DNA from 2 places in the Clostridium cylindrosporum DSM 605 genome. Region 2 is predicted to be linked to the other one. Evidence: a T-box and tRNA genes for the amino acid it is inferred to sense, from the RefSeq annotation. Region 2 holds a T-box; the other holds one or more tRNA genes.
What was found. The T-box of region 2 lies ahead of argS (arginine--tRNA ligase). A T-box ahead of a tRNA ligase gene usually reads a tRNA of that ligase, here a tRNA-Arg.
Positions count from the first base shown of each region.

Region 1: it has a tRNA-Arg gene. The T-box ahead of argS (arginine--tRNA ligase) is inferred to sense a tRNA for this amino acid. The anticodon was not compared.

Region 1 is NZ_LFVU01000007.1:55,148-70,673, reverse strand. Features, by position in the region: gene CLCY_RS04545 (GGDEF domain-containing protein) at 1-5, opposite strand, end outside; gene CLCY_RS04540 (GGDEF domain-containing protein) at 224-1,888, shown strand; gene CLCY_RS04535 (MATE family efflux transporter) at 1,935-3,317, opposite strand; gene CLCY_RS04530 (aspartyl-phosphate phosphatase Spo0E family protein) at 3,677-3,865, shown strand; tRNA gene CLCY_RS04525 (tRNA-Arg) at 3,912-3,988, shown strand; gene tadA (tRNA adenosine(34) deaminase TadA) at 4,217-4,669, shown strand; gene CLCY_RS04515 (FUSC family protein) at 4,710-5,597, opposite strand; gene CLCY_RS04510 (NAD(P)/FAD-dependent oxidoreductase) at 5,706-6,824, shown strand; tRNA gene CLCY_RS04505 (tRNA-Ser) at 6,886-6,976, shown strand; gene CLCY_RS04500 (hypothetical protein) at 7,549-8,178, opposite strand; gene CLCY_RS04495 (multicopper oxidase family protein) at 8,426-9,331, opposite strand; gene CLCY_RS04490 (Na+/H+ antiporter NhaC family protein) at 9,516-10,940, shown strand; gene CLCY_RS04485 (four-helix bundle copper-binding protein) at 11,046-11,393, opposite strand; gene CLCY_RS04480 (DUF421 domain-containing protein) at 11,552-12,154, opposite strand; gene CLCY_RS04475 (HAD family hydrolase) at 12,340-12,975, shown strand; gene CLCY_RS04470 (AI-2E family transporter) at 13,005-14,195, shown strand; gene CLCY_RS04465 (methyl-accepting chemotaxis protein) at 14,240-15,526, opposite strand, start outside.
Region 2 is NZ_LFVU01000002.1:15,661-31,186, reverse strand. Features, by position in the region: gene CLCY_RS00785 (beta/alpha barrel domain-containing protein) at 1-969, opposite strand, end outside; gene yjbM (GTP diphosphokinase) at 1,080-1,892, opposite strand; gene CLCY_RS00775 (hypothetical protein) at 2,141-3,370, shown strand; gene CLCY_RS00770 (McrB family protein) at 3,373-5,310, shown strand; gene CLCY_RS00765 (hypothetical protein) at 5,294-7,045, shown strand; gene CLCY_RS00760 (DUF4829 domain-containing protein) at 7,226-7,756, shown strand; gene argS (arginine--tRNA ligase) at 7,785-9,476, opposite strand; T-box leader at 9,542-9,751, opposite strand; gene CLCY_RS00750 (N-acetylmuramoyl-L-alanine amidase family protein) at 10,081-12,744, shown strand; gene CLCY_RS00745 (MarR family winged helix-turn-helix transcriptional regulator) at 12,965-13,417, shown strand; gene CLCY_RS00740 (beta-ketoacyl-ACP synthase III) at 13,438-14,430, shown strand; gene fabK (enoyl-[acyl-carrier-protein] reductase FabK) at 14,517-15,461, shown strand; gene fabD (ACP S-malonyltransferase) at 15,454-15,526, shown strand, end outside.

The DNA.
Region 1 (15,526 bases), on a different contig from region 2:
TTCATATTGCAATCCTTTATTATATAGTTTTACCTAAATTATACAGTGTATTACATAGTTCTACAATGCATAGGAGAAACATTTATAATGTTGAGATTTATATTATAAATTTAAATAATAAAGACATTAAATATTTAAGAAGTTATTGGTCTTTGATTAAAAGGAATGTATAATAGTATTAATTGCTAAAAATGTAAGAATAAACATGGAGGGGAGTATGGATATGAAAAAGTACTATAATATATTTACTCTCTGTATTGTAGTTTCCCTTATAGTATCAGGAGTGCTTGTTATTAATGCTTTAATAACAAAGCCATCATATAATTTGTTAAGAGATTGTACAATTAAAATAGATAGTTGGACGTACTATACAAGTTTAGATAGAAGTATTAAGAAAGCTACTTTGCCATGGAAGCCTAAGTATAGGGAAGGTTCTATGACTATATATATGAATAGTAAACTACCAAAATTGCATAGAGACAAGACTCTATTTATAAAATCATATATGAAACAGATTAAGGTATTAATTAATGGTAGGCAAATATATGATAGTAGAGCGGATAATGACAAAGGTGATGTAAATGATTACGGTATGGGTTTTCACTATTTAGAGATTCCTAGAAACTACACAGAAGCTAATATACAGATACAGGTTTTCTCTAGGTTCCCACAAAATGTTGGGCGAATAGAGCAGATATCTATTGGTAGCAAGGCAGATCATATAGGAAACGCTATAGGGGAAAGTGGAGTATCTAATCTTATGGCACTAGGTATGATATTGATCGGAGTATTTTCTATTAGTACATTTTTAAATACCTTTTTAAGAAATAGTAAATATATAAATCTTCTATGCATAGGGATATTTACACTAATTTGTGGGTCATGGATAATAGCTGAAACTGACCTTTATCAAATATTTTATAATAATTCATACATAGGTTATGTGATTGAATATATAGCTTTTTATTCAATGCCTATACCTCTTTTAATATTTATCATTACAAATTACCCAATAAAACATAAAAGAATAATAATGTTTTTAATATCAACTCTTACCATATTTTTGACGTTTATAATATGTACAAGTGCATTTGGACTTATGGAGCTACACCAAGGAATAAAGTTTTATCATAGTATTTTAGGTATATCATTGATTTTATTAATATGTGTTTTATCCTTAGAAGTAACTATACATGATAAGGATTTTATATTATTTTTCCTAGGATGTATACTAATGATTATGTTTGGTTCAATAGACTTAATTGAATTTTACTCGAAGCCAGAGAAGAGTTCCTTTAATCACTTTTATGTAGGAATGTTTATATTTACTTTAACAATTTTAATAAATGTAGCTAGATACATAATCAAGTTAAAGGATGAAAAGGTTAGAAATGAAACCCTTATGGATATAGCATATAAGGATATAAGTACTGGACTTTTGAATAGAAGAGCATTTGATGAAACTATTCAAAGATTAAATGAAGAGTTAAAAAATCATTCTAATATAACTGTAATAGTAGTTGATTTAGATAACCTAAAGGAAACTAATGATTACCATGGACATATCCATGGGGATAGAATTATATTTTTAAGTGCATCAATACTTAATTGGGCATTTAAAGATATAGGTGAAGTTTATAGAATTGGTGGGGATGAATTTGCTATTTTATGTGTAGACAAGTCCCTTGAGGAAGTGGAAGATTGTGAAGTTAAAACAAGAAACTTTATAAAAGAGATTGAGTTTAACTGTAAAAAGGACGTAAGCATGTCTTCGGGAAAGGCAGCCTATGATAGTTCTATAGATAGAGATATTTATTCTGTATTTTCACGTGCTGATAAATATATGTACAAAAATAAAAGAAAAAGAAAAGAAGGATATTATATTTAATATTAAATATAATATCCTTCTTCTATTGGTGGAAGTTTATTTAACTTTAAGATGCAGCAGCTTCTTCCCTATTTCCTAATTTTCTAAGATCTCTTATAAGTAGCACTGCTGTTATTAGAGAAGATAGGAAATCAGAAGTAGGCCCTGCTATAAATATACCGTGTAATCCCCAAATAGTAGGCATAATAATTAGTAGAGGAAGCAATATTATAACCTGCCTTGATAAAGACAAGAACATGGAATACCCTGCTTTTCCTACTGATTGGAAGTACACTGAACTTACTATTTGGAATCCTACAATAGGAAGCATACATAGGTATACTCTAAGTACAAAGGTTCCCTGTGATATAAACTCGTTTAACACAGCTGTATTAGATTTATCTGCGAATGTGCTCATTATAACTCCTGGGAAAACAGCTACAAGTATATAACCTAAAGTTGATATTATGGTAGCAGATATAATAGCTAGCTTAAGGGCTTCTTTAACTCTATCATACTTCTTAGCACCGAAGTTATAGCCAAGTATTGGTTGAACCCCTTGATTGATACCGAAAATAGGCATAAGAAGAAGTAGTACTATAGAGTTAATAACACCCATAACCGCTACAGAAATATTATCACCATAGTTTACAAGTTGTTTGTTAAGTATAACAGTGATTACGCTTGCGGCGATTTGCATAGAAAATGGTGACATTCCTATAGCAAAGGTGCTACGAATAATATGAAAATCAGGTTTTAAGTTTTCTTTTCTTATTTTTAGTAGGCTCTTTGAGCTTCTAAAATACATAAGAACCCAAACTGTAGATATTGCCTGAGATATAACTGTAGCTAAAGCTGACCCTTGAATTCCAAGGCCAAGTCCAAATATGAAAATAGGATTTAAAATAGCGTTAATCACTGCTCCTATAATCATAGTGAACATTGCCATTTTAGGACTACCATCTGCACGTATGATACTATTGATACCAAAGGATAGATTGTTAAGAACTGTTCCTATAAGAATAATAAGTGTATAGTCTTTAGCGTATGTTAGAACTTCACCTTTTCCTCCAAATAGAACAAGGATAGGTTCAAGAAATGCTATACCAATGACTGTAAGTATAAGAGAAAGAATAACAGTAAGAGAAATTGCATTGCCGAGGATTTTTTCAGCCTCATCTTTTTTGCCCTGGCCAAGTCTTATAGAAATTAGTGCAGTAGCTCCTATTCCTACAAGCATACCAAAGGCTATAATGACGTTCATAACAGGAAATGCAATAGTTATTCCTGATAAAGCTAAGATGTTAACACCTTGACCTACGAATATTCTGTCTACAATATTATATAGTGCATTGACTATAAGGCCAATAATAGCAGGCACAGAAAATTTAACAAGCAGCTTACCAATGTTTTCTGTTCCCATAAGCTGTAGAGAATCTTTTTCCGTCATATTTTCTACCTCCTTATTAAGTTAGAAATTAAACTTAAGTACATAATTATAACACAAACTAAATTATATACATAGTGGAACTAAGTTAGAATTAAATTTAGGGTTTTTATAGATAATATGCCGAAATGTCGAAAAAATAACACGAAAAATTAAACTGTAAAGTATTAAATGACAGTACAATCAGTCAATTTATTAAGGAAAAGGGAAAATTTTTGTAGAAAAACAAGTTATGATAGCATTTATTTTTATAATATGTCTAACGTTTGAAATTGACTTAATTAACCTATTATTCTATTATTTATACATAGATATTATTACTGTAAGTTAAAGTAAGATATCTTTGTAAGGAGGTTTTTCATATGGAGAAGGCAGTAGTGTATAAAGTTGACTTTATGAGAAGAGAACTACATAAAGAACTAGAAAACTGTACAAGCTTAACAGACGCCAGAGTAATTGTAATAAGTCAATTACTAGATGAATTTATAGTAGAGTGTCAGAAGCAATTGATCTCAAAAAATTATCAAGGTGCGGTTACTATGCAGATTTAGCACTTATTGACAAGAAAAGTGATAATGACTATAATTACAATGATAGGCACCTGTAGCTCAGTAGGATAGAGCGACGGTTTCCTAAACCGCAGGCCGGAGGTTCGAATCCTCTCAGGTGCACCACTTTTATTTATATTTATATTTGGGGTAATTAGAGAAACTTAATTAATTGATATCTTATTCAAGTTTATTTTAAAACATATTAGTTTAACTAGATTGATATTTACATTATGACTATTTAGCCGTTAACATCTACTTGTTAACGGCCTTTTGATTTATTAAAATAAGTAATATATTTAATATGATGAGATTTATTAGATGGATCTATATATTAGTTTGGAGGATAGGTAGTTGGAAAGTTACTTTATGTCGGTTGCTATTGAGGAAGCTAAAAAGGCGGCTAGTATAGGTGAAGTTCCTGTAGGAGCGGTTGTAGTAAAAAATGGTGAAATCATAGCTAAAGCATATAATATGAAGGAGACTTTAATGGATACAACAGCACATGCTGAGATTCTTGCAATTAAGAAGGCATCTGAAATTCTTAAAGGTTGGAGGCTTATAGATTGTGAGATTTATATAACACTTGAGCCATGTGTAATGTGTGCAGGTGCAATAGTTCAATCAAGGTTAAATAAGCTTATATTTGGAGCCTATGATAGAAGATTTGGAGCATGCAGAAGTCTTTATAGTATTCCGGATGAGGGAAAGCTTAATCATAAAGTTGAGGTTGTTGAGGGAATCATGGAGAGGGAATGTAGCTCTTTGCTTTCACAGTTTTTTAAAACTCGAAGAAATCACACTTAACATAGAGGCTATCACATATCTTATGTGATAGCCTCTTAATTTACTCATCTCTAGTTATAGGAAGTCCTTGAAGTGATATAAAAGCATCTAAAATCTTTTCTACATGATAGTTAAAAACTATATTTTCCTCCTTAGAAACACACTTACTAGTATCAGGAGTGATTCCGTATATCACCTGAAGTTTAGCTAAGTTCTCCTTAGATAAACAGTATTCCTTATCTAAGTCGTTAAGCACAGTAAGATGAAAATATATATGCTTATGAAGAAGTATTATCTCTTTTATATTGTCTGCATAAAGTGGACGATCCTTAGAGATTCTTATCTCTTCAAGTAAAGTTGAAAGTTCATCTGAAAGTTTTTGTATTTTGTCATAAAAACCAAATGTATCTACAACCTCATTATAACAAAGTCTTTTCTTTATAAGTTCTGAGGTTTTATCTCGAAGTATTTGATAGCTTTTAAGAATTGAAGCTATATGATTCGGTGGTGCTATAAGAAAATTTACTATAAATGCTATGGATATACCTAGGAAGGTCTGAATTATAGCAGATAAGCTGTATTCAAATGCATCCATATTAGGGGTTACCCCAAACATTATAGATAGGAAAACTATACCTGATGTTGGAATTGAAAAATTCCAATTTAGAATTCCACAAACAGATATAATAATTACAATGCCAATAGACGAGAGGAGTAGGTCCCCTGGCTTAATAAGGCATAGTAAAAATGCAATAATAGCACCGAATATAGTAGAAATAATCCTATTCTTTCCTGACCTTAGTGTATCTACAACACTACTCTCCATAACAAGAAGTGAGGTTATGGCAGCAAGATATGGAGATTTAAATGACAGTAAAGTAGATGCACCAATAGAAAGAAAAACAGCTATAGCGGTTTTTAGATTTCTAATACCAATTCCATATTTCATAAACATCACCTAATTATATTTAATACCTATAAAAATGCTAAAGTCAAGGAAAACAATGTATAGAAACTTTAGCTAAGTATATACTATGTTTTGTGGGAGGTGTTGCAAGTGAAGGTTGCTATAATGGGAGCTGGTCTATCTGGACTTTCCTGTGCAATAACATTAGAGCGTCTTGGAGTTTCACCTACTATCTTTGAAAAAAGAAGTATGGTAGGAGATAGATTTATTAATGGAGAGGCAATGTTTAGCATAATCGATAGACCTATTAAGGATAACTTATCTTACATATCTAAGAATTATAATATAAACTTAAATGCCACAGATAAAGTAACTAAGTTGTTTATTCATTCTCAAAAGGAAGTTGCCTCTATTAATGGCAAAATTGGTTATACAAATATAAGAGGTAGACACGAAGACTCATATGAAAGACAGTTAGAAAAGCAGATAAAAAGTAAAATTAACTTTAACTCTACATATGACTATGAAGATTTATGTAAGGATTACGATTATGTAGTGTTGGCTACAGGAGATGGGGAATATGCATCTCGACTAGGTAATTATAAGTGTGATCTTACATGTACTATAAAGGGAGCAACAGTACAGGGGAACTTTATAACAAGTAGCCCACATGTATGGTTTAATTATGATATATTACCAAAAGGATATACATGGTTAATCCCTTTTTCTGATAATGAAGCTAATTTATCAATTGCTTACCCTGATTATCCTGATAATATAAAACTAGATATAAATAGTATGTGGGAAAAGTTTTATAGTTTAGTATGTAGGGACCTAGGTGAGGATTTAACTATAACTGATAATTTTGAAATTACAAGGTATATGATGGGTATATGTAATAAGCCTAAGATTAATAATACCTACTTTGTAGGAAATTGTTTTGGATCTATATCTCCTGGACTTGGCTTTGGACAGCTTACATCGATTTTAACAGGAGTATATTCAGCCTATGATATTTGTGGAATAGGGGACTATGAGGAACTTACTAAACATTTATTTGAGGATTATAATCATTCTATAGTTTTTAGGAGATTTATGGAGAATTTAACAGATGAGCAACTAGATTTCCATATTAAAAATTTAAATAATAATATTATAGGTATGATATCTGATAGGCTATGTAGTAACAGTTGTGGGATAGATATACTTAAGTTATCAACTCCAATAATGAGATTATGGAATTATTATAAGTCAAAGGGATCAATATAATAAATCTGTTGCATTGTTGCTATTTTTATGGCATAATTACATGGTATAAGTAAAGTCGCATGGAGAGATGGTCGAGCTGGTTTAAGGCGCACGCCTGGAAAGCGTGTGTAGGGGAAACCCTACCGGGGGTTCGAATCCCCCTTTCTCCGCCAAGTAAACACGTTAAGTATAAAATGCTTCACGTGTTTTTTACGTTTAATTCATTTCAAGCAATTTACAGCATAAGTATACCTATAAAAGAAATCTTGTTCTTATAGTACTACATTTTAAGTTACTATCTAATTGCGTTATATTACGAAGGAAAAAGCATTTAGGAGGAAAACATGTTTAGTAGTTTATTTTAATACCGAACAACTAAAAAAGATTAATGAATTAACAGGATTAAAATTTAGATTTTATTAATTGCACAACAGTTGTATATTGTGAACTACTTTGAGGGGATGGTTATGAATATGAGTTCCCGGTGGATTTGTAATTTTAAAGTGGTAATCAAAATAATCACCTGGTTTAGTTCGTGGAGAATGCTCTACCTGTGGAAGCTGATTATACACTCTTATGTTAACATAATACCCAGGATAAACCTTAATTGTTGGGCTAGGTATAATGCTATTATATCCTAATATGCTATTCTAATCTTAATGTTTCAAAAGTTAGAAGACACAAATGTAAAAATGAAAATCCATGGTCGAGGGCGACCTCAGCACCTCTTGGCCATAGCTTAAACTTATTTTATAACATAGGAATCTACGATTTCTTTAGCTTTCTTTTGAGAAGGGATTCCCCTTATGGCATACATTGCTTGATTGTAATTAAATGCGATTGTATAGGCTGGTTTCCTTGATCCGAAGCCTGGCTGCTTAACTAATTGAGTTTCCTGACCGTTACTAAGAGGGTATCCTTTTAGAATTTCATACTCTCCTAAAAATTGTGCAGGTTGAAGTTTGGAATCTTTTCCTAATTTATCTAAAACTGATATTTCAGCATATGCCTCATTAATTGTCCCTAAAAACTCACCTATAGTAACCGCGTCTAACTTCTTTTTATATGCTTTTATTGCTGACTTAGGTACTTGATATATTTCTGAGGAGTAGTTATTGTATCTAATACACATAACCACAAAATTATTGTTTGAAAAGTAATTAGAATGTAATAGCTTAAAATTCATTTCATTTTCTAATGATTCTAGATTTTCATATTCTTTTAACTTAACTTTCCCAGAATATATAGAGTAACTAGTAATATCAATGCTTTTTTCATTATTTGAATTAAAGAACAATGATATTATTGCAGTCAAAAGAACGATTGAGGATAAAACAGTTATTATTATAAACTTTGGAAATTTCTTAATTGTCATAGAATCACCCTTTCATTTTCTACTATTTTCTATTATTTTCCATTATAATATATTATTATGACTAGTGTAAGTTAACTTTACATTTCATATAATGTTTATATTGTGAATGATTCTTGAAAGTAAAATAGACAGTGGATTGACCTTCCACTGTCTTAAATATTTATTACAATATAATTTTTTCAAATTAACATTAGCATTATTAAACAGATTTCAAAGCATTTATAAATACCTAAGATACTCAGCGCATTTACGATTGGTATACTAGAGTAGAGAACATGCCCCCTACACCTTCTGTAAAGTTATTAGCAATGTGATGTGATATATGACAATGAATAGGCCAAGTTCCTGGATTATCTGCCTTAAACAGTACATCCCAGGTTTCTCCACTAGCTACTAATATTGTATTTTTTAATATTCTATTGTTAGGGTCAATAGGATTACCATCAGCTTTTTCTACTTGAAACTGATGTCCATGAAGATGCATAGGATGATGATTAATCTGTATAGCTCCGAATCTTAGACGTACAATATCTCCATAATTAATTGGCATTGGAGTAACTGCAGGAAAGCTCTTTCCATTAATAGTAAACATATTAAACTCGTTGGTAAAGGGGTTAAGTTCATACACTCCTGGTTTTACCTTTTCCCCCTTCTTAGGACCAACAAGACTCCACTCTTGCATTAGCAATAAGTAATCCTTATCAACACACTTATGGCTTTCTTTATCACCTGGGTCTAAAATTACAAATCCACCTAATAAACCTAACATATCTTGCTTAACAACATTAACATGAGAATGATACATATGAGTTCCTGGGGGATTTATAACTTTAAAACGATAATCAAAGTAATGTCCTGGTTCAATTCTTGGGGAAGGCTCTACATCAGGAACTCCATCCATAACATTAGGAACATCAAGTCCATGCCAATGAATACTTGTAGCTTCTGGAAGATGATTGTACACTCTTATGTTAACATAATCTCCAGGATATACTTTAATTGTCGGACCTGGGATACTACCATTGTATCCCCATCCCTTTATAAATACGCCGGGAAGTATTTCTTGATTCACTGGCTCTGCTACTAATTCAAAATATTTTACACCTTTACTCATAGTATATTTTAGAGAATATATATCAGGCGTAACAACCATAAAAAACACCTCTTATATGATTTTTTAAGCTTATCATATAATAATATGCTTGTTTTATTCTAATGTTACTAAAGCTAGATATAATCAAATATGAAAATTTCCAATAAAGAATTATAAAGTATTCATAATCTAATAATTTTATAGACTAATTGTAATACTAATAGCAGGAAAGGATGTGGCTATAATGGATTACAGATTAATTTCTATTTTCATTCCCCTTATTGTTATTATACTTGCTGCATTTACAAAGCGAGTTATTCCATCTTTAACTATAGGGGTTATTACAGGTGGAATTTTTCTTGCTAAAGGAAGTATTATTCAAGGAATTATTTTGTCTATTGAGCATTTAATAAAAGCAGTAGCAAACGAAGATAGTATTTACATTATATTTTTCCTATTTATTTTCGGGGCATTTGGGGAAATTATGAAGGTTTCAGGAGGAATTAAGGGTTTTACGGAATTCTCCAGTAAATATGTAAAGACGGAAAAAGGAGCATTAGGAACTATATGGTTAGTTACTCCAGTAACCTTTATTGATTGTTGTTTCCATAGCATAGCAGCTGGTACAGTTAGTAAAGCATTAATTGATAAGGTAAATGGGAGTAAGAGAAAATTAGCATTTGTTCTAAATGTTACCTCATGTTTACTTATAATACTTATTCCATTTGGTACTACTTATGTTGGATACATAATAGGGGTTATAGGTTCAGCATTTAAGAATGCAGGATTAACATTATCTCCATACAGTATATACATTAAAAGTATTCCATACAATTTTTATGCAATTATTATGATTTTAATAAGTATAGGTGTAATTATATTTGGTTTAGGTTTTGATAGAGTAATCAAGTTAAATAATGAAAAAAGTTACTTGGAGGAAAATGGTCACCATCATAATGAAGCACATGAACAGAGTGAATTTGTTGAAAAGGTTCCTCCACGTCCTATTAACTTAATATTACCTCTAGGGATATTAATATCCTTAACCTTTTTCTTTCTTTGGTATACTGGACGAAGTGGAGAAAATGGATTTATCACAGCAATTATAAATGCTAATTTTGAAAAATCAATTTTCATTGCCGGAACTGTTACAATAATAATAACTTCAATAATTTATGTTTTTCAAAAGATACCTATGGGTGTAATAGAGAGCAACTTTCTAGCAGGAGGAAATGAAATGATGCCTCCTATAGTAGTTCTTATTTTGAGTTGGGGGCTAGCAAGTATAGTAAAGGATTTAGGGTTTATAAGCTTTGTAACCAACGTGCTAGGACCTAAAGTACCTGTTTACTTAATTCCAGCGGCTATTTTTTTGATAGGTTGTTTTGCATCATATTTTATGGGTTCAGCATGGGGAACATGGGCACTTATTATGCCTATAGCAGTGCCACTTGCAGTATCTAGTAATTCAAATTTAGCCCTTGTTATAGGTGCTGTTTTAGCTGGTGGAGCCCTTGGTGATAACACATCTCCTCTCGGGGAAACAGCAATATTATCATCAACTATCGCAGAAGTTCCACTTATGGAGCATATAAAATCACAATTGCCCTATAGTATTGTAGGGATGCTTATATCAACAGTACTATTTGTATTATTTGCATTAATTTAAGACCTAAATAAGATATGATATGTTTATTTTATGATACAACAGCTTTATATTATAAATTAATTAGACAGTGGGTTTATTCCACTGTCTAAATAGTTTTAGTATTTATTACATATTAGCCATTTTTCTGCATTCATCTGCACATTTACGGCATTCTTGAGCACACTTTTGGCAATGTTCATCTTTAAACATTTCACATTCTTGTGCGCATTTATCACAAATAGTAGCACAAAGATTGCAATGGTCTTTTGCAAATTGACCACTCATTGACATCATTGAAGCTGACATTTGACACATTTGTGCACATTCAACAAGCATACTTATACAATTTTTTCTTGCATTAACATCAGGTTCATTTAAACATGCTTCGAAGCATTCATAACATGCTTGAGCACACCTATTACATTCATCGATACATGCTTGATGCTTATCTGTACAATTAGTTACTATTCCCATTTTAAATTCTCCTTTTACACGTTAGATGTGATCTAATATCAAATATATTGTGTGTAAAAATAAGTACATTATGTATAAAGATAATTAATATATTTAATTTACATTATGTTTGTATTTTATAGTCATGTAATGGTCTGGATAAGAAATATTAATGTTTTTTAGGGCTCATTTCTATTTCCTTCAAACTTTTTAGTATTTATCTCTTCAAATATATTATTACTTATAGCTGGCTGAGAATTTGAACTACTTGAAATTAATGTTTTTAGTTGAGATATTTCATTCATTATTTTTGCAAGGTCTTCTTGGGTTATTGGTTTTTTATTATTTTTTAGCTCATATCCAATCTGACCACTTACTTCTATTGTTGCATACTGAATATCTTCTATAGATGAAATCCCAGCCTGTCTTAAGCGTGTTTCAAGCTTATCTATAGACATTCTAAGCTTTCTTAAGTTTTTCATATTTAACTTACCATTTTCAATAACAATTACTGATTTACCTGAAAATAAAGTTTCTAAAAAGTCAATTTTAACCTCTAGATACTCAGTAAGCATCATTAGTATTGTTAACACAAGAGCTACTAAAAATGTAATAAGAAGCCCTTTTCCAGAGACAGGCTGAATGAGTAGTGACCCTAACCCTATCATTACAATGGTTTGGGATATTGTCATCTGAGAAATTGATTTTCTTCCTCCTATTCTTAAAATAAATGTTCCTACAATGAATATAAGAGTTGCTTGCCATATCCAATTTAAATCCATATAATATCCTCCTTTAAAAGTATTAAACATTCTATTAGTATTTAACTATATTGAAATTCAATACGTTACAATATTTTTATTTTACTTACTGCAACACCACTATTCTATATTAGAACTTAATTTATCCTAACTGATAAATAATGGTATAATGACTTATGTATTAGATGTATAAAGGAAGTGATTTTGTGATAAAAGGTGCTATATTTGATTTTGATGGCACACTACTTGATACTATGTATGAGTGGGAAAATATCGGAGGAAATTACTTAAGAAGTAAAGGTATAGTTCCCGAAAATAATATTAGTAAAATATTAAAGCCTATGAGCCTAGAAGAAGCAGGTGAGTATTTTATAGAAAAGTATGGTTTTACACATACTGTAGAGGAAATCTTAAATGAAGTACATGCTTTAATAGCTGATAAATATAAGTATCACTTTGAATTAAAGCCATATGTAATTGATTATCTGGACAAGCTTAAAGAAAATAATATAAAAATGTGTATAGCAACAGCAACAAGTCACTGTCATGCAGTAAATGCTTTAAAAAGACTTGGGATAGAGGATTACTTTGAATTTGTACTAACTTGTAGTGAAGTAGGGCATAGTAAGCTAAATCCTAGGATTTATATAGAATCAACTGAAAGATTAGGACTTAATATAGATAATGTAATTGTATATGAAGACACTTTAAGCTGTATAGAAACCGCTAAGAAGGCAGGATTTAAGGTAATTGGTGTAAGTGATGCATCAGCTGAAGGAGATGTTGAAACTATTAAAAAGCTCTGTGATAAATATATACTTGGATTTGAGGAATTACTATAAGTTAATTTGACTTAGAAGGGAGTGATTATATGGAGTTAAATAGTAGTAATATTAAAAAGATATTATTTATAATTGTTGTTTCTATTTTAGTATTTCTAGGGGTACAAAATTTTGGAATAGTTATGAGGTTTTCACATGTTGTTATTAAAATATTAAAGCCTTTTATTATTGGGGTTTGTATAGCGTTTACTCTCAATGGACTACTTAGATTGTTAGAGGATAGGGTATTCTCCCCATTAAACAGGAGTAATAGTATACTATGGAAAAAGTCCAGAAGAGGGATTTGTATACTACTTACTTATGCTATTTTAGGAGGAATATTATTTGTTTTATTCTTTTTAATTGTCCCAGAACTTAGAAAAAGCTTTCAAATGCTTTTAAGCAATATAAATATATACGCTGCTGTATTTCAGAACTGGACTGACAAGATGATTTCAACACTAAATATATCACCTGATTATGCAAATACTATTAGGATAGATTGGGACAAGGTATTTTCAATGCTAGGAAGTTTCATGAAGAATGTTTCTAATGACTTTATTAATACTACTATGAATATTACTTCAGCGGTAATTAGTGTAGTAGTTAATACTGTGATTGGAATTGCATTTTCTGTTTATATGCTATTCCAAAAGGAAAAGCTTGCAAGTCAGGCAAAAAGAATATGTTTAGCATATTTTTCACGTAAAAGAGCAGAGTATCTAATCTCAGTAGGTAAGCTTTCAAATAAGATATTTGCAAGGTTCATAGTTGGACAGTTTACAGAAGCTATTATCATAGGATTGCTTTGCTTTATAGGTATGAATATATTTTCCATGCCATATTCATCATTAATTTCTACTATTGTTGGAGTTACATCACTTATTCCAGTTTTCGGAGCACTTATAGGTACTGGGGTTGGGGTATTTGTACTTCTAATGGTTGAACCAATGACCGCTGTTTGGTTCATAGTATTTATTATTGTACTTCAACAAATCGAGGGAAATATTATATACCCAAGAGTAGTAGGAAATTCTATAGGACTTCCTGGAATCTGGGTACTACTTGCAGTAACAGTAGGTGGTAGTTCATTTGGAGTAATGGGAATGCTACTTGGTATTCCACTTTCTTCAATTATATATTGTTTATTCAAAAATGAGGTTTCAGCAAGACTTAGGAGAAGAGGCATTTCCTATGCTGATATTGAAGGTCTTGGAGTAGACTTTACAGAAACTATGTAAAAATAAAGTGGTGTAGAAATTTTTTCTACACCACTTTTTATATTTTAATTATTTATTAATTTAAATTCTGAAACAGCTGTACTTAATAATTCCGATTGAGATGCTAACTCCTCAGAGGCAGCAGCGCTTTCCTCTGCAGTTGCAGAATTAGTTTGTACTACCGCTGCAATTTCATCTATTCCCTTAGTTATCTCTTCAGTAGATAGGGCTTGTTTTTCTGATACTAAGGATATCTCTTTAACTAAATTAGATATTTTTTCAGAATCACTAACAATGCCATGTAACATTTCTGCTGTTTCACGGGCTAGAGAGTTACCATTTTCTACAGCGGATATACTTTCATTTATAAGTGCTGTTGTTTCCTTAACTGCATTAGCTGATGTATTAGCAAGAGTTCGTATTTCTTCAGCTATAACAGTAAACTGTTTACCTTGAACATTTGCCTTTGATGCCTCAATAGAGGTATTAACAGCAAGAAGGTTAGTTTGAAACGCTACAGAGCTTATTGTTGAGATAATCCTAGAAATTTCATTTGATGCTGAACTTATATTTTCCATAGCTATAAGCATATCATTCATCTTTTTATCACTATCTTTGATTTTCTCTACAGTTAGATTAAGAATATTACTAACATCCTTAGAATTATCTGCATTTTGTCTTATGTCATTATATATTTCATTAATGGAAGCTGAAAGTTCCTCAACAGATCCTGCTTGGTCAGATGCACCTTCAGAAAGTGCAGTTGAAGTACTTGCTATTTCCTCTGATCCTAGTGCTACTTGCTTTGCCGCTACATTAATCTCTGAAATTGTTTCATTTAGAAAACTAACAATTCCATTTATTGAAGTTTTTATTTCTTCAAAGTCGCCTATGTATTCCTTTTCAATAGAGGTTGTAATATCCTTTCTAGATATTCGATTAAGTGAAGTTGAAATATCCTCTATATAGTCCTTTAACATACTTTGAGTATTTTTAGCTACAGTAGTAAACTCACCTATTTCAGTATTATCCTCATCTAGGTCAATTGAGGTTTCAAGATTACCCTTTGATATTTCACTAAAACAATTTTTTAAGGCAATTATCGGTGATATTACCCTTTCTTTAATGAACCTAGAGTACTTAGAAAATGTATATAGGATAATACATGATAATCCAACAGTAATAAGGATTAGTAAGAATAAAATTACTTCAAAAATTATCACTGTTCTTTCTGATCTTTCCATAATAGCTGCTTGAAATTTCAATACATAACTATCAATTGAAGCTTTTTTAGAATCATAAGTATTACCTAGAACAAGCTCCTGAGCTTTTTTTAAGTTACCTTGCCTAGC
Region 2 (15,526 bases):
ACCAGATATAAAAGCAAAGATTATAGTTCTGTCTGGATTTATTGTTTCCTGTAATTTTATTATTCTAGCAAACTCTAATAGTATTGAAGGCGTATAGGTATTAGCTTCAAATAAACTCCCTTTATTATCTCTAAACCTTGAAGGTAGATCACCATCATAAAAAGAAGCGATAATAAGGGGTTTGTATTTTTTGCTTGTTCCTTGAACTTTACCATAAACATTAGTAAGGGTTTGGCTTTTGATCTTCATTCCTGATTTTAGTCTTAATTTATATCCTTTTTTTATGAATGAGCTTAACTCATTATAGGTTTCGTTTGATACACAAAATTTTAATATTCCATTAGATGTTGGAGTATACTCTATATTAAATAAAGTAGACTTATCAATGATCTTTTCCTTAATATCAGGATATATTATGGCAGAAACACCAAGTGCTTCTAACTTTTCATCAAAGTTTTCTACGTTATAACTAGACATAGATTTGTAGTTATCAAGTAATAAAATACTTGGTACATCTTCTTTAAAGGTTGTGCTATTTAGTATTTGAGCATTTCCTTTTACATATTTTGATGAAAAAAGCCCACTAATATCTTCAATAAAGTCATCACCATGTTTGTAACTTCTTATAACATTATCATGCTTAGAAATTACTTGGATATAGGATTTTGTTTCCTCAAATGGTATGTCTCTAGAAAAGTTTTGTATATAGGACTTCTTTCCATCTATTTCAATTGGTTCTAGAGAAAAATTTTTAAGTTTTGAGGATATATAATCTGAAGTAATCTTTGTATATTCTTCCTCAGTAAAAGAAGAGAGCCAATTAGATTTTAGCTTTTCTATATTTTCTATTATATCCTTATAGGAAAAAACATCTGTTTTGAAGTTATTTCCAAGGTTTGAAATAAGTAAAACAAGAACTATAATACAAGTTAGGGTAGTATATACCATCCTACTATGTTTAGGATTCAACCTTATGCCCCCTTTAAAGTTATTATTATAAGTATATAATCATTAATTTCTTTTTAAACTTAAAAATATTTAAACCAGTCATATTGCATAAAAATACAATATGACTGGTCTTATAAGTCGTAAAGTTCAAGTCTTGCTTTTTGTACCTTCAAGTTTGATTCATCAAGAAGGTCTTTAAGTTCAAATATATCTCCATATTCAATTAGTTTATTAAACTTGTCTTGAATTGAAGTTGATTCTGAAATTTTTCCAAGTGAATATAGGTTGGTAATGTTATCTAAAACATCAGATATAATATTAGACTTTATTTCAAACATCGTTTGAGCGTCCATAATTTCTTCTTTTATTTGAGACATTTCCTGATCTAAAAGAAATGCAAGTTCAGCAGATTTTTTAAGTCTTTCCTTTATATGGGAAGGTATACTTTGTTTATACTTATAATTTAGAGAATGTTCAATAGTTGCCCAAAAATTCATCGCAAGCGTTCTAATTTGAATTTCAGCAAGTACCTCAACTTCTCCAAGTGTTGTTTGTACAGGATATCTTATTATAACGTGATAGCTTCTATAACCACTTTCTTTAAAGTTTTTCACATAGTCCTTCTCATAAACAACGGTTAAATCTTTTCCCTCACGCTGCTTAATTAAGTTAACCATGGTATAAATATCCTCAACGAATTGACACATAATCCTTATTCCTGCAATATCTTCTACTTCCTCTGATATTTTATTAAAAGGAATATTTAATTTTTTCGCCTTTTCTAATATACTTGATATTTCTTTTACTCTTCCTGTTACAAATTCTATTGGAGAGTAGGTGTTTTTGCTTCTAGTTTGCTTACGTATACTTTTAAACTTAATCTTAAGTTCTTCCACAGCTTGTTCATATGGTACTAAGAACTCTTTCCAATCTTTAACTAACATCTTCCCTCATCTCCTTTCGTAAAGTAATAGGGAATTTCGACAAAACAATAAGTACCAATAAGAATATATCACTTATTTAAAAAAAAGACAATAATTATTATCCATTATTTTACTATATATTTAGATGTATTAGTTTTTAAAATTTAGTTATTTTTATATAAATATTCATTGATAATGTAAGGGTTTATATAAAAAGGAAATAGACACAATCTTATAGAATATATAAGTTTATAAATGGAGGGGAAATGATGAAAAGCATTGAACTTTTTTTTGAATTAATGGATTATGAATTTTTGATATTAGTTGCACAGAGGAAAAATATTAAAATAAACGGATTTATGAATATTAAAAAGGCTCCTAAAAGTTTAATAAGAAATGTAATAAAAATGAATTTTAGTAATAAAAAAAAGTTTCAAGAATTACTCTATGAAATTTTTAATGAAAAATCTCAGAAGTATAAGGGAAAGAGTTTAGAAGAGTTTTTAAGTGAGCTTTACTTATCATCATGTAAAAATAAATATGGTATGTTTGAAACATTTGCAATATTTATGAATTTGTTTCCTGAGGATGCAGAGAGGTTATGTGAGAAAATAAGTATAAACATTGAAAGTGGTAAACATATTTTTTCTGGACTTCTTGTAAATGATGGAGATATTACAGAGGAAAACTGTTTATCTATAGTGGAAAAATATCTAAACATTGAGGATGAGATTAGTTTTCTTGAAAATAATGTAGAGTCTATAGAAGAACATCTTTTAAAACTTGGAAGAATTAGTGAATATACAAGAGTAAGAAGTATTATAAAAGATAAGTCCATAGTAGATATTTGTAGAGAGCTTGGGGATCTTTCAGAGTCATTTGATGAAAGTCTTTTATGGCTTGCTTTTATAAGTCTTAATATAGATTATATAAAAGGAGATCAGAATAAAGTAGGATTTTTTAATAAATTACTTTTTAATATCCTTCAACGTATAAATAAAGATTTATTAATGTTTAATGGAGAAAAAATAGATTGTTTAGAGGGAGAGTGCTTAAATAAAAATAATGAAATAGCCTTATTAAATAAAAATATTAATAGTCTAAAGGAGGAAATATCTAGGTTTGAAATGATATTAAAAGGCTATGAAGAAAATATTAAGAGTTTAGAATATAAAATTATGAAAAATGAAAGTTTCAATTTAAATGAATATAATCCAGATATTATAATTATAACCAATTATGTACCAGATAGGATAATGGATTCTATTGGTAATTATAAAATAATCCCACCTGATTTTATAGAGACTTTTTCAAACTATTTTTCAAATTTTAAAGGAGTTGTGTTTATTGATAGAGGATCAATAGATAGTACTAAAAATTTATTAATATTAGAAGATTATCTTATAGCGTTAAAATTGAAAAAGATAACGATATTTTCTAAAAGTATAGAAGAGCTTACTCAAAATATAATTATCAGTAAGTTTACTATGGAGGGGTAGTAATGCAAAGAATTTTCAAAGAAGAGGATATTAGGTCAATTGAGGAATGTTATTTATTAGGATATCTTGCGATAGAAGAAAAAGTATTTCCCAGTATAGGTGAGGATCAAAGTTGTATAACGTATTTAAGGAAGAATCCTCAATATATATTATTTTATATTAAAGCAATGTCAAGTATACCGAAAAACTTATATGATATTCCTGGACCTTTTGAAAATAACATGTTCGTAGGATTTGAAAAGGGAATAGAAGGAATTGGAATGCCCCTTGAATATTGGGATCTTGAAATAAAGGAAAAAAAGGAATATATATATGAAAAATTAAAGAATAAGCTTGTATTATTTACACCTTATCTTAAAAAGGAAGAGAAGCTAGGAAAAGTTGAAATTTATTATAGGAATTTAGTTGTAAGAGATGTAGAGGACTTAAACAATTATAGGGGACACACCTTTGTTCCTATTCCGTCACCTATTGTTAGAGGATTCGAAGAGTTTGAAAGAGCAATTATGAGACAAGATCCAATCAGATTTGAAAACTATAGTAAGTATATGGATGATCCAGAATTTATAATATGTGATGATTATATCTATTATAATTTAAATTGGGGAAGAACATTAGATGATAAAAGAATGCTTCAAGGAATAGGTGAAATTAAAAAAATTGAGATACCAGATCACTTCAGAAAAAATATTGTATATAAAGTAAATGACAACTTACTTTTTTTAACTAAGGAATACATTGATGGGGAGTTGAAAGAATACTTCAAAAATGGAGAACACGTCTTAAAAAATTCAGAGGAAAAATTAGACTATAAAATAATAAAAAGTGAATATGAATTTTTAAAAAGATTTAAATATAATCTTACAAATACAGGTCTTTTTTACAAAGAAGAAGATATTTATAATTTTCATATATCGCTTAAGACAAATCCTTTAACAATTATTAGTGGAATGTCTGGAATAGGGAAGACTAGTCTTGCAATTTCATATGCAAAGGCTCTTGGACTTGAAGATAAAAATTATATAGTAGTACCTATTAGTCCTTCATATACAGAGCCATCTGATATAATAGGATACTTAAATACATCAAAGGATGAATATATACCGTCAGAAACAGGGGTTGTAGATTTATTAAGAACTGCACAGGAAAATACCGATGAAGTTTTTATGATTATATTTGATGAAATGAACTTAAGTCAGGTAGAGTATTGGTTTAGTCCATTTATTTCAATACTTGAAATGGAAAAAGAAGAAAGAAATTTAATCCTATATAACAAAAATTCAAAATGCAAAAATTCCAGTGATTATCCAGCATCCATCAAAATAGGTAAGAATGTTGTATTTGTTGGTACTGTTAATATAGATGAAACAACTAAGGAGTTTTCAGATAGACTTTTAGATAGGGCAAATCTTATTAATCCTAAAAAGATTTCATTTATTGAAATGAAAAATATATTAGAATCCTATAGGGGAAAGACTTTAGAGAATTTAGATGAAAAATACTATTTAAACTTTAAATTTTGGAGAAGAGATTGTACATCTCCTTTAGACATATTTAGGGAAAATGAGCTTAAATTATTAGATGATATACATAATGCAATTAATGCAATAGATAGGCAAAAGGGTATATCCTATAGAACTTTGTATAATATGGCATCCTATATATTTAACATACCAGAAACTGAAAAGGGAGAGTTGCTTTTATCGAGAGAAAAATCATTTGATATACAAATTAAGCAAAGAATTTTAACAAAAGTAAAAGGGCATCAGGAGCAATATGGAAAGCTTATTGGAAATATAGAAAAGGGTCATATAAATCATGGAGAGATTTATAAAATATTAATAGAGGAAAATTATAAAGGAATATCAGATTTTAAAATATCAATTGATGAATTAAAGCGAAAAGCCGAGGAGATGTATTATAATGGATACACTTTATAGTAAGAGTATTAAAGTACGATTTATAATTCAGAACTTTGGAAAAGAATATGTTCAAGAAGTTACTAAGTTTCATAAAGATTTATGGAGCATAGATGATATTGAAGTTGTGATAAAGGAATGTTCAAAGGTTTATATAGAATTTGAGGCAAATGATGAAAGGGCAACTTTACTTGTAGAAAATGTATTTCAAGAGGATGGAGAAGCATTTATACTTTTTCCAGGCCAAAGTAAAATGTTATTTGAACTTGACAATAATTATTCTATGCTTATTCCAGGAAGCTATATTGTTAAGTTAACTTTAAATAATGGAAAGTATTATTCTATGTTTGAAATTGTTCCTAGACACATAAATGATATTCAGCTTAAGAACTTAAGGGATTTTGTAAATACACAGATCAGTAATCTATCTTATAATATGGGTTCAAAATTACATAGGAGTAATTCTTCTGTAGTTAATGACTATATGAGTATATTAAAACAGTATAACGAATTTCATAGTTTATTAAAATATAATTTGAGCAGTATAATGAAAAATCCTTATTTTACTTTAGATAGGAATTATATAAAAAGTGGTAAACATCAAAGGATAGATAGAAAGGTTGAATATTTAAATTCTAAAGGGAACAAAAATGATGAATATAGTTATAAGAAGGTTAAGGATTTCCGTAATAAGCAAAATATTATTATAAAAAGTATTGCTACGAAAATGTTGATTAGTATTTCTGATATCGAAGAGAAGTTAACCTATGCATATGAACAAAATAAAATAGAAGAAGTGGCAGTAAGAAAAGAATCAGAATTTAAAAAAAGCAATATTGAAAAAGTTAAAGGAGTAAGTTTTGATACAAAAGAGATAGAGAAAAGAATAAAATCCTATGATCAAACTTGTTTATCCCTAGGAAGTGTAAAAAAAAGAAGAGATGATCTAAAATATATAATGAGAGTATTAAAAGGTGCAAAAACAACCCTTGCATCTTTTATAAAAAGTACATATATAAAGGAAGTACCTACTATTCATAATATTAATTATAAAAGTGTTAGGATGGAAGATAATAGATATAAGTCTATACTAAAAATATATAATAAAATTTATTTAAGTAAGGAAAAAAAATCTATTAGTTATAAGCCATCTGAGCTTCTATATGAGTATTTTGTATTTCTTGTTGTTGTTAAGGTATTTAAAGATATTGGAATGAGTCTTTCAAATTGTGACTTTAAGGATATAAGCGAGTGTAATTTTTTAGATAAGATTCCAAAGGGATGCTTAGCTAGATTTATAAATGGTGAAAAGGAAGTTAGGGTGTGGTATGAAAAGGAAGTTCTATCAATGCCTAGTGAAAGTTTAGAAACAGGAAATGGATTTTATACTCATGCTCCAAATAGACTGCCTGATATTAGAGTGGATTATTTAGAAAATAATAGTCTAAAAGATTCTATAATAATTGAATCTAAGTATAGAAGATATTCTTATCTTTGGAGTGATCTTTATAATACTAATACAATGATTCAAATAAAAAACTATAAAACAACAATTAAATATATCTTTGATAATAATAGAAAACCTATTTATCCAATTAAAAAGATTATAGTTGTATATCCAGGACAAGAAGATATTGATAGAGTTATTAGTAAAGAATGGGGAGATTATACATTTTTACAATTAAAGCCTGATGAAAGTGGAGAAATCTATGGATTTAAGGATTTGGAAAATATGTTAATAAGTAAACTAATATAGAGGTATCCTTAAAGGTAAAAGTTTTGCCTTTAAGGATACCTATTTCTTTAAAATCTTTATTGAATGATTCTTTGTATAGGGGTATCATTGTATTATAAACATTATTATTCAAGGAGATAATCTACGATATATATCAGGAATAGTAAATAGTTTAGTAAGTTAGTCTTGGAGGGTACTAACATGAGTTTAAAGGCAAAGGTATGTTTAAGCATAATATTTGGAATGCTTTTTCTTGTAGGATGTTCAATTAAAGAAGAAAATTCATTAGGCAGCACAAATAAGGTTAAGAATAGTCAAAGTAATAAAGTTGATGTAAATAGTACAAATAAAGATTCTAATGAACAATCGCTTAAAATTATAAAAGAATACTTTAGAGCAATGGAGAATCATGATGTACCTAATATGAGAAACTTATTTTTTAATAAATTATCTAATTTACCTGAGAATTTTAACGTAGACTATGTAAAAAGTATTACAATTAACAATATAATGGAAACTGATTATAATGATGATAAAATAAAAGTTTATGTTGATTATATTAAAAGTGAGTATGGTGTAGATGAACACAGTATAAAGATATTTAAGATTAGTTTTAATATAAATATTAATAAAGGATATAGTGAAGAATTTGGAGGAGAAAACTCACAAAAGTTTGCACTGATTAGGGATTTGAAAACAGGAAAATGGCTAATATGTGAAGTGTTTAGATAAAAAAGGTACCTTTAGGTACCTTTTTTAGTTACATTCTTTCTACAGTATCTATTCCTAGAAGAGAAAGACCATTTTTAATTACTATAGTTGTAGCTACAACTAGATTTAATCTTGCCATTTTAAGTGAATCATCTTCAAGATTCATAATTGAGCAGTGATTATAAAATTTATTAAATGCCTTTGCAACATCTATTATATATCTTGTAATAATTGATGGCTCATACTTTTCGATAGAAAGAAGAAGAGTTTCATTAAACCTTGAAATAAGCTTTGTAAGTTCAAACTCCTCTGTAGTATTTAGTTTTGTGTAATCAGCAGTAGAGGAAAAATCACCAGCTTTTTTAAGAATACTTTTACCTCTAGCATAGGTATATTGTACATATGGTGCAGTTTCTCCATCAAAGTTTAATATGTCTTTCCAGTCAAATGATAAATCTCTTTCCCTATTGTTTTTTAGGTATGTAAATATTACTGAACCTATTCCGATTTTTTTGGCAACATCTTCTTTGTTATCAAGTGCTGGATTTTTTTCATTAATAAGTTCAAGTGAACGTGATATAGATTCACTTAAAAGTTCTTCTAATAAAACAACATCACCTTTTCTAGTTGCAAGCTTCTTATTTCCAATTCTTACAGTACCAAAACCAACATGTACACAGTCGTTAGCCCATTCTTTACCCATTTTTTTAAGAGTTGAGAATATTTGATTAAAATGTAATGATTGAGGTGTACCAACTACATAAATATTTTTATAAAAATCATATGTTTTTTGTCTGTATGTAGCAGCAGCTAGATCTCTTGTTGCATATATAGTTGCTCCGTCTGACTTCATTATCATACATGGTGGTATATTAAATTCATCGAGTTCAACAACTAAGGCACCTTTGCTTTCAACTAAAATACCTTTATCTTTTATTTCTGAAACGACAGATTCCATCTTATCACTGTAGAAGCTTTCACCTGCAAGTGAATCGAATTTAATGTTTAGTAAATCGTAAACTCTATTAAACTCAACAAGACTTACATCTTTTATCCTTTGCCAAAGCTTAACTTCCTTTTCACAACCATCTTCAAGGTTTTTAAAGTGTGCTCTTGCTAGGTCCTCAAGTGAAGGGTCTTTTTCTGCTTCATCATGAAATTTAATGTATATTCTAAGAAGCTCCTTAATTGGTTCATTTTCTAGAGCCTTTTCATCAACCCATCTTTCATATGCAACAATAAGTTTACCAAATTGAGTTCCCCAGTCCCCTAAGTGATTTATACCTATAGTGTTGTATCCTGCAAAGGAAAGGATTTTGTAAAGTGAATTTCCAATAGCAGTTGAACAAAGATGTCCTACATGGAAAGGTTTTGCAATATTAGGGGATGAATATTCAACAATAACATTTTTATTATCACCTATATTACATGAACCATATTTTTCTTTTTCAGAAATAACCTTCTCTATAACTTCCTTGGAGAAATTGCCCTTTGCAATAAAAAAGTTAAGATATCCACCAAGTGATTCTATTCTTTCAACACAATCAATATTAAGTGTAGACTTAAGTTCTTCAGCTATTAAATTTGGAGCTTTTTTCATAGTTTTAGCTAATCTAAAACAAGGAAAAGCAAAGTCACCCATGTCACTTTTAGGTGGAATTTCAATAAAGCCTTCAATTTCTTCAAGATTAAGACCTGTTTTTTCGCTAAGATTTTTTGCTAATATATTTTTGTAATCCATATTTAAACCTCCTGATAGTTCTTGGTAAATTTCATTATTAAACACAAAAAACCCCATCTCTTATATCAAGAGACGGAGAATATCCGCGGTACCACTCTAGTTAGTACAAAAGTACTCACTTTAGCCTTTGTAACCTAAGGCAAAGGTCAAACCATACTAAATTCCGGTAGAATCTCAAAGGTTCTATTCCCTAAAGAATACATTATAAGGCTTACACCATCCCTTACTCGCTACAAAGTATTTCTTAAGGTACTTATCCTTTTCATTGACTATAATCTATCTTTTGTAATAATTCTATCAAATAATAATTCTATGTCAAGTATAAGTATTATTTTAAGAACTTGAATCAGTATAAATGAATTGTATATATAATTAGGAAGGAAAAAATTATTTTAAAATATATAAGTCGAAATGTAGTATATTTATGGCATTTGATTAAAAAAAATATTAAAAAAAGTGTTAAAATTAACAATATAAAGTGGTTTTTATGGTATTATATAGTTAGCTATATAATAATATATAGACTATTGTAAATTTTTACATTAATTTGGAGGAGGTGTAGAACATTATAAAAGATAAAACAAAAAACAGAATACTATTTATTTTGCTATTTACTCTTGTTTTAAATACTTTAGGATTATTAGCTTCAATTAATAATGTTAATGCGGCAACTACAGATACACGTCCTAAAATGACAGGAGTAGAGATGGTAGAAAAATCTCCAGCTGCTGGAGTATATCCTACTTTAAGGCTTAGTTCAACAGGATGTGCTGCAGTACAGTATAGTGTTTATCTGTACTCACCAACTAAAAAGATATGGGAAAATGTATCAGGAGGATATACTACCTCTGTAGCAGGAAATGGAACCTATACTTTAAAACTTACAAAGCCTTTACATAGTGGAGAAAATAGCTTTAGTGTTTGGGTTAAAAAGTCAGGGAGTACCCCTATAAACAGTGGGGGATATGATGATTTTCAAAGTTATAGGGTAACGGTAAATGCTTCTTCAACTTCTGAGATTATTCCAGAAATTAAATCAGCTAGTATTTTATCTACAGAGCAAAAGGCTGGTATATATCCAAGTTTAAGAGTGACATCTACTGGAGATACTAAGGTTCAGTATAGAGTGTATTTATACTCTCCAGTTAGTAAAATATGGGAAGATGTTACAGGAGGATATACTGCGCCTGTTGATTCTGCATCTACTACTAGTTTAAAGCTAAACAAACCCTTACATGAAGGCGAAAACAGCTTTAGCGTGTGGGTAAAAAGAGCAGATAGGGACCCTATAAATAAAGCAGGTTATGATAACTTTTTAAGTTATAGAGTAAGTGTAGGTACCTCTGATAATACAGAAGGTGAAGCTCTTCTACCAACAGTTAAATCTGCAACTATATCGGCTACTCAGCAAAAGGTTGGAATAAAGCCAATAATAAGCTTAACTTCAACTGGAAGTGAAAATGTACAATATAGGGTATATTTATATTCACCAACTAAAAAGATATGGGAAGATGTATCAGGTGGATATACTGGGGCGGTAAGTCCGTCAAGTACATATAATCTTCAGTCTAATATAGCATTACATGAAGGTGAGAATAGCTTTAGCATATGGGTAAAAAGAGCAGGTAAAGTTCCTGCAAACAGTGCAGGTTATGATAACTTTTTAAGTTATAGAATTAATGCAGGCACTTCTGATAATACAGAAGGTGAAGCTCTTCTACCAACAGTTAAATCTGCAACTATATCGGCTACTCAGCAAAAGGTTGGAATAAAGCCAATAATAAGCTTAACTTCAACTGGAAGTGAAAATGTGCAATATAGAGTATTTTTATATTCATCAACTAAAAAGATATGGGAAGATATATCAAATGGATACACTGAAGCAGTAAATCCATCAAGTATATATAATCTTCAGTCTAATATAGCACTGCAAAAAGGTGAAAGCAGTTTTAGTATCTGGGTTAAAAGAGCAGGAAAAACACCTGTTAACAAAGAAGGTTATGATAATTTCTTAAGCTATAGGATTAATGTAACTAGTGAAAGTAATACAATACCAGAGATAACTAGCGTAAATGTAGATAGTTCAGGAATAAAGCTAGGAGGATATCCAGGTGTAACTCTAAAGTCAAGTGCAGATGTAAATGTACAATATAGAATATATTTATACTCACAAAGTAAAGGAATATGGGAAGATGTTTCAAATGGATATACTGAATCTGTAGATCCAAGTACGCCGACTACAGTAAAAATAACTAAACCATTACAACCAGGAAGCAATACCTTTAGTATATGGGTGAAAAGAGCGGGATATTCTCCTATTGACCCAGGTGGATATGATTCCTATGTGCACGATATTTCAAATGTAACTGTTAATGCTGATAAAACTCCTAAGATATCAGAAGCGACAGTTAATTCTGCTAAAGTCAACGAAGGAACAATACCAGAATTAACAGTTAGCGCAAGTGCCGGTGATGGAAGTAACATAAGTTATAAGGCGTTTATGTTTTCGAATAGCAAAGGTCAATGGGTAAGTTCATCGGAGTATACTGATCCTATTAAAAGTGGAGAAAAGACAACAATTAGCCTTAGTACTCCACTAGAATCAGGTACGAATAAAGTACTTCTATGGGCTAAAAGGGCATGGATTTCAGGTGAAGTATATGAAGACTACAAAATAGTAAATATAGATGCTATAAGACCTGCACCTTTAAAAAAGAAAATAATTGTTGACCCAGGACATGGAGGAAAAGATCCAGGAGCACTATCTGCAAGTGGGACAAGGGAAAGAGATATAGCTTTAAGTGTTGGACTAAAATTAGGATCAATTTTACAGTCAACTGGATACGAAGTTCTCTATACAAGAACACAAAATGATGTAGTCAGTTGGAATAGCTTAGTTCAATCAGAATCTTTAGCATATAGAACAAACTTTGCAAATTCAAATGGAGCAGATTTATTTGTATCTATTCATTGTAATGCTGGAGGGGGTACAGGAACAGAGACATTCTATAGTAAGAATTATGTAAGTAAAGATCAGGCTCTTGCAACCTCTATACAGCAGGAACTTGTTGCCTCTATAGGACTTTACAATAGAGGTGCTAAACCAGGAAGTTTATATGTATTGAATAATACAAAAATGCCAGCATCATTAGTTGAGTTAGCATTTATTGATACTTTAAGCGATGAAGCTAAACTGAAAGATCCTGTTTTTCAACAAAAAGCGGCAAATGGTATAGCAAATGGTATAGCTAAGTATTGGAATAGGTAGAAAGATGACGAAAACAGTCTTTAAAATATTTTAAAGACTGTTTTTGTTTTTGAAGGAATAAAAATAAAAAAATTTAATAAGTAAAATTAAGGTAAAGTATCTAAAATATGTGCTAAAGAAATGGACGTGCCATTGACAAAAATAAAAAATTTTTATATACTTTGGTTATCAAATTATTTGATAGTCAAATTATTACATGATGAAAATTTATGGTGGTGCTATGGAAAATAAACAAAAAGTGATTAACGATTTATTAGTAGATATTTTTAATGACATACTTATTATAGAACAAAAAACTATATCTTATGGAGAGTATAAAGATATTTCTGTTACGGAAATTCATACAATAGAGGCTATAGGAATAAGTAATTTAAAGTCTATGTCAGAGATAGCTGCAGAGCTTAACATTACTGTAGGTACACTAACAACTGCCATTAATAACCTTGTAAAGAAGGGCTATGTCGAAAGACAAAAATCAGAAAGTGATAGAAGAGTGGTTAAAATTTCACTTACAAAAAAGGGAAAATTAGTACATAGACTACATGAAATGTTTCATTGTGATATGGTAATGTCAAGTATTCAAGGACTTACAGAACATGAAATTGATGTATTAGTAAGATCCCTAGATAAACTAAATAATTTCTTTAGAGACAAATATAAAATATCAAAATAGCTTCTAGGGAGGATTTAAATATGAAGGGGATAAAATTTATAGGGACAGGATCCTATTTACCTGAGAAAACTATTTCAAACGACGACTTATCTAAAATTATGGATACAAATGATGAGTGGATACGTCAAAGAACGGGTATAGGACAAAGAAGGATGGCAATAGAAGAGGGATGTGTGGATCTTGCAACTAAAGCAGCTATATCTGCATTAGAGAATGCAAAGCTTAAGCCAGAAGATATAGATGTATTAATCGTGGCTACATGTACTCCTGATAATTATTGTCCTTCTGTTGCGTGCATGGTTCAAGAAAAGTTACTTGCTGTTAATGCAGTTGCATTTGATATATCAGCGGCATGTACAGGATTTATATTTGCACTTAAAACAGCAGAGAGCTTACTTAAATCTAGCGAATATAAAAATGCTTTAGTCATAGGATCAGAAGTTATGACTAAGCTTATAAATTTTGAAAACAGAAATACAGCGGTTTTATTTGGAGATGGGGCAGGTGCTGCTGTTATTTCTAAGAATGATTTTGAAAATGGAATAAAGGATATATATATAAAGACAGATGGAAGTGGAGCAGGTTTAATAACTATGCCAGCTTTAGGTTCCATTAAAGATGCTAATTTTGAAGATAAAGAATTTACATATGTTTCGGATAATACAAGGGATATCTTCATGGAAGGTAGAGAGGTATTCAAATTTGCTACGACAATAATGGTATCTATGGTAAAAGATATATTAGAGAAACATAATTTGGATATATCTGACATAAAATATGTGGTTCCACATCAGGCTAATATTAGAATTATTGACTATGCAGCAAAAAAACTTAAGGTTAGTAGTGATGTTTTTTATACTAATATGGAGGAGTATGCTAATACTTCAGCTGCAAGTATACCTATTGCATTACATGAGATGAACGCAAAAGGGTTACTTAGTAAGGGAGATAATATTATCCTTTTAGGTTTTGGTGGCGGATTAACCTTTGGATCTGCACTTATTACATGGTAGAATTCTCTCGATATATATAATGTGAAAATCTTAGAATATAAAAAACTATTAAAATAATAAAAGTTAGAATTTTAGGAGGAGTATAAATGTTTGAAAATAAGTTTACCCAGATGCTAGGAATAAAGTATCCTATTATACAAGGTGGAATGGCCTGGATAGCAGATTCATCACTTGCATCAGCAGTTTCAAATGCAGGAGGTCTGGGACTAATTACAGGATATGCTTCTCTAGACTGGATAAGAGATGAAATAAGAAAAACAAAGGCATCGACAAATAATCCTTTCGGAGTAAATATAATGCTTATGCATCCAGAAGTAGATAAGATAGCAGAGCTTGTTTGTGAAGAAGGAGTTAAGGTAGTTACAACTGGTGCAGGAACACCAGGTAAGTATATGGAGATGTGGAAAAGTCATGGAATAAAGGTTTTAGCTGTTGTTCCATCAGTGGCTCTTGCTAAAAGACTTGAAAGAGCTGGAGTAGATGCAATTATTGCTGAAGGTTGTGAAGCAGGTGGGCATATTGGACAATTAACTACAATGGCTTTAGTGCCACAGGTAGCAGATGCTGTTAATATACCTGTAATTGCTGCAGGGGGCATTGGTGACGGAAGAGGAATAGCATCATCCTTTATGCTTGGGGCACAAGGAGTGCAAGTAGGAACTAGATTTCTTGTTTCTAATGAATGCACTGTTCATGAAAATTATAAGGACAAAGTAATATCTGCAAAGGATATAGATACTGATGTTACAGGAAGAGATACAGGACATCCAGTTAGAGTAATTAGAAATAAACTATCAAGAAAATTTTTACAGCTTGAGAAGGAAAAAGCTAGTGCTGAAGAGTATGATGCTATAGGAACAGGAGCATATAAAAAAGCTATATTTGATGGTGATGTAGAATATGGTTCAGTTATGGCAGGACAAATATCAGGACTTATAAGTAAAAAGCAAAGCTGCAAGGAAATAATTGAAGAAATGTTTAATGAGGCTGAAGTATTACTTAAGAAGGGAACAGGTGTATTTAATGAGTAAAATAGGTTTTCTTTTCTCAGGCCAAGGTGCACAATACGTTGGTATGGGACAAGAACTATATAATA